DNA from 2 places in the Salinibacter ruber DSM 13855 genome. Region 1 is predicted to be linked to the other one. Evidence: riboswitches for the same ligand, from Rfam matches in the RefSeq annotation. Region 1 holds a riboswitch; the other holds the start of a gene.

Region 1 (2,198 bases):
AGCTGCGTGACGTTCAGGTTGCCCAGCAGGCAGACGCCGCCGACCGGCAGCACCTGCTCGCCACACGGATTCGTGGCGTTGATGTGCTCGACGTAGCCCAAGTTGTTCTCCTTGTTGATGGTGTCGACGAAGATGACACCGGGCTCGTTGCGGTTGTAGGTGGAATCCATAATTCGATTCCAGATCTCCCGCGCCTCGTAGACGGCGGGCTCGCCGGTGGCCGGGTCTGTCCACGTCTTCACCGTGCCGCCCTTCTCCTGGTAGGCCTTCAGGTTGCCGTCCCAGTGCTGCTTGTAAAACTCCTTCTCGTTCTCGTAGTCGGGGAAGCGAAGCGCCCACGTGTCATCGTTCTTGACCGCCTCCATGAACTCGTCGGTGATGAGGACCGACATGTTGAACTTGTGGAGGCGCCCGGGCTCCTGCTTCGCCTCGATGAACTCGATGATGTCGGGGTGCCAGATGCCCATGGTCACCATCTGGGCGCCCTTGCGGATCTTGTCCTTCACGTCGTCGCGGTCGGACTTCATGCCGGAGCCGGCGACGATGGTGGCGGCCTGCTTATTCCAAACGTCGAGCATCTGCACCGCGCCGGGCGTCATGGAGCCGACGCCGCCGATGCGGGCCCCGCGGGGCCGCATGATGTGGGCGCAGAACCCGTAGCCGCCCTCCGAGGCCAGGATCTTGGCCTGGCGGGTCAGCTCCGCCTGGATCTCGTCCATCGAGTCCTGGTCGTGGCCCTGAAAGCCCGACACGAAACAGTTGATGAGCGTGGCCTTGCCGAGGCCGGTGCCCGCGTTGGCGAAGATGCGTCCGCCGGGCGTGAAGGGGAAGGGACCGGTGCCCAGGCCTTTCCCGCTCAGAAGCTGATAGAAGCGCTGGGTCCACATGTCGGTGTCGTCTTCGACCTGGGCCATGGCCCGCGCGTTGCGGTACCAGGTGTCCGGCACCCGGTCGTCGGTGCCGTACTGGTAGTTTTGCCCGTAGACCTCTTCGGAGATCTCGGTCTCGAAAATGTCGTCGTTCGTCCGGTCGTCTGTGATGAGGTCGCTTTCGGACAGCTGGTACTGGTGCGACCCGTTTCGTCCCGACCGGGTGTTGACGCGGTGGCCGTTGGAGGCGTGCCCGTTGGTCGATTCGGCCGGGGCGGCCACGTCGGCCGCCGAAGAGTCTGTAGAGGAGGGGTTCTGGGACATAGCTGAGCGCTCGGTTAGTAGAAAAAGGACCTCGGACGGTTGGCGCGCGTCGCGAAGGTCAGGGCGCGCTGAGAGAGGCGATGCAATACAGGACGGCCCCCGGCAGCAGGAGCGAACTGCCCGGAACGGTCCGGCCAATGCCGTCAATCAACTCGTACGCCACGGACCACATGCCCTTGAGACGCGCAGGGCTCCCCCTCCGGCACGGCGGCCCAAGGGGACGTGATCGCTCTCCGAGCGGGCATTCGGGCTGGAACCGTTGCGCGGCAGCGCCGGCCTTCCACCGGACTTTCCCCGTGACGCAGGAGCACCCATCGGCGCGTTCCTGCCGCCATGCCACGACAGCACGACCCCGGAGAGCACGTGCTCACTAAGCGTGTCTTGTACGGTAGGTTTCTGGCGCCAAAGTATCAAATGACCGCTGTTTATTACTGTTATTGTTTCACCGCGAAAACCCTTCCTCAGCGCCGATGCGTGGAGGTCGTGCGGGAACGTGGCTTTGTGAATTCCTCGATTCGTGTGCGCCTCGTCTGTGGTGCCGTGGAATCTCACGGAGCCTGAGTCTCCTCTTCGAACGGGCTCCACATACGAAAAATTCTCGTCTGCAGCGGCCGGCGACCGAACGTTCACGCGGGTGGGGACGATGCCTCCCCAACCGTGTGCCCGAACACAGGGGATACGGGAGCGACAATTCTCCCGTGGTGGTCCGAATCGAGAGGCCTTCGGCTGCTGCTTTTCCACCGGGCCGTCTCAGGCTACGCCGTCGTTGCCGGACGCCCTCCGCCAACCCGCTGTGGTCTGGACTCCGACTCGTCCGGGGCGGTCGGGACGGTTTTCGGCCACGGACCGACGTCAGAGCCCTCGCACCAGGCGACCGCTTTCTATTACTGTTATTGATCACGCCGGGGATTCCTTTTTGGCGCCGGTCGGCGTGGACAGGACGGACGGGGGCCGTACCGCGGTTTTTGGCCCAGCTCCCTCCTAGCAGACAGGGGCGTCTCCTTG
Region 2 (2,198 bases), 710 kb from region 1:
ACCGCCTCGCTCGCCTGGAGGCGGAACGGGATGCCCTGCAGGAGCGGGTGCAGAACCTGGAAACAATCGTCACCAGCGAGGCCTGGATCGCGGATCACGACGAGTCCAGCGGGCTCTCCCCACTGGACGGCACAGCCCCTGGCCCCCTTGAGGCCCCCGACGACGACGCCTCCCTCCCGAACGATGCGGCACGCACCGCGAAACTGGCCCGCCGCCTCCGCGGTCAGTGACGCCTTTCGCGCCCTGGGCGCGTACACGAAAGATCCCATGAAGGGATTGTGCTTTGCCGCGCCGAGCGTCTACATTGGGATTGTATTTGAGACCCGTTCTTTCACACACGTCACAGGTTCTCGCCCGGCGCCCGCCGGGCGGGATGAAAAGGGAACACCAGTGCCGCCCTGGCGCACGCCGAAGCGCTCAGTTCGTCTTGACGACTGCGCTTCCGTCCTCCGCCACGGCCAGTCTGGGGCTGTACCCGCAACTGTGAATCGAACGACGGACGCGCGCTGGAGGCGGTTCGCCACTGCCCGACCGAGTGACCCCGACAACCATCGTCGGGACGGCTCGTCGTGGCGGGAAGGGGAGCCGCCGAGCGCTTCCGTCGACCGTGGGCCGCCGATCGCTTGGACGGCCCGTGGGTTCGACGAGCCAGGAGACCTGCCTGTGTGCGTGACGAGGATCCCGACCGCCATCGCGGATTCTCTCACCGCCAACAACCTCCGGGACCAGAGGCTTGTGGCGCGCTTGCCCCGATCATGGCCCCGTTCTTCCGTGCGTCCCCTCCGTAGCGGACGCCGATCCTGCCCCGTCCGTCCCTCCTGTCGCGGACGTGGGGGCGTCCTTCGTGGGCCCCGTGCAGCCGCCCGCGCCTCTGTACTGAGGTGAGGGCTTTTTCTATGGCTGCACTCGTCTTGCTTATCGCTTCGGCGTTCCTGCTGCCCGTCCCCGGATGGGCCCAGGCACCCGCGCCCGTCGACACGACGCGGCGCCCCCCGGTCGTCTCGGAACCGCCGGACTCGTCCATCGCAATGTCCGTGATCCTCCCCGAGGTGACGGTGGAAGGGGTTCTGGACCGCGCCGCCTCCATCCCGGCGGCCGCCCACGTCACGACCCTCGACGCGGACGCCGTGGCCGCGAGCGGCGCGCAGTCGGTGGCCGACCTCCTGTCGATGCGCTCCGGGGCGTTTGTCAAGCAGTACGGGAGCACGGGCCTCGCCACCCTCTCGATGCGGGGCATGGGCGGCACGCAGACACAGGTCCTGCTCGACGGCCTGCGCGTTGCGAACCCGCAGACGGGCCAGGTGGACCTGTCGCTGCTTCCCACCCTGCTGATCGAGTCGGTGGAGGTGCAGCACGGAGCCGGGTCGGCCCGGCACGGCTCCGGGAGCCTGGGCGGCACCGTTCACCTTCGCACGTTGCGCCCACAGACCGATCCGCTCTTCCGCGTGGCGGGCGGCGGCGGCGCGTACGACGAGCGGCACGTGTCGGCCCTCGCGTCGGGCGGGCGGGGCGCCTGGTCCGGACTGGTGGCGGGGCGCTACTACCGCACGGACGGCGACTTTCAGTACCGCAACTCGTTTCTGGTGCCCACGCAGACGCTGCGGCGGAACGGAGCCGGCGCCCGCACGATGACCCTCTTCGGACGGGGAACGTGGCGGGGGGACGCGCAGCGGTGGCGCCTGTCCGGGTGGTGGACGAAGGCGCGGCGGGGCCTTCCGGGACCGGCTAGCGCACGCAGCGGGGGGGCTCGTCAGTGGGACGAGCTGGGGCGGGTGTGGACGGAGGGCACCCTGCCCCTCGGGGCGGGCACCCTCGAGCTCTCGGCACAGGGACAGCGCTCCCGCCTGCGCTACCGCAACCCCCCGACCCAGACCGACCGCACGACCCTCACGACGGCCACGGACGCGGACGCCGAGCTGCGCTATCCCCTCTCGTCCCTCGGGTCGATCACGGCAGGCACCACGGTCGGCTACGATCACGCCTCGCTGGACGGAGGGGTTGACCGGGTGTCCGGAGCCACGTTCGTGGACGCGACCCTCTCCCTCGCTCCGTTTGAGCTTCAGCCGGCGGTGCGGCTCGACGCCATCGGGGCGAACGGCGAGCCCACGGTCGTGCCGAGTCCTCGTCTGGGCGTCCGCCTGCGCCCGTTCGACGATGTCGGCCTTACGCTCCGCGGCCTCGTGGGACGCGCCTTCCGC

What was found. A riboswitch is a leader RNA that binds a small molecule or an ion and turns the genes downstream of it on or off. The one in region 1 is predicted to bind cobalamin.
Region 2: it holds a riboswitch for cobalamin, as region 1 does, so the genes downstream of both, SRU_RS04595 (TonB-dependent receptor plug domain-containing protein) here and SRU_RS01620 (adenosylcobalamin-dependent ribonucleoside-diphosphate reductase) in region 1, are expected to answer to the same signal.

Annotation. Positions count from the first base shown of each region.
Region 1 covers NC_007677.1:398,710-400,907, reverse strand. The annotation lists gene SRU_RS01620 (adenosylcobalamin-dependent ribonucleoside-diphosphate reductase) at 1-1,193, opposite strand, end outside; adenosylcobalamin-variant (AdoCbl-variant) riboswitch at 1,425-1,501, opposite strand.
Region 2 covers NC_007677.1:1,113,212-1,115,409, reverse strand. The annotation lists gene SRU_RS04600 (hypothetical protein) at 1-230, shown strand, start outside; cobalamin riboswitch at 329-679, shown strand; gene SRU_RS04595 (TonB-dependent receptor plug domain-containing protein) at 897-2,198, shown strand, end outside.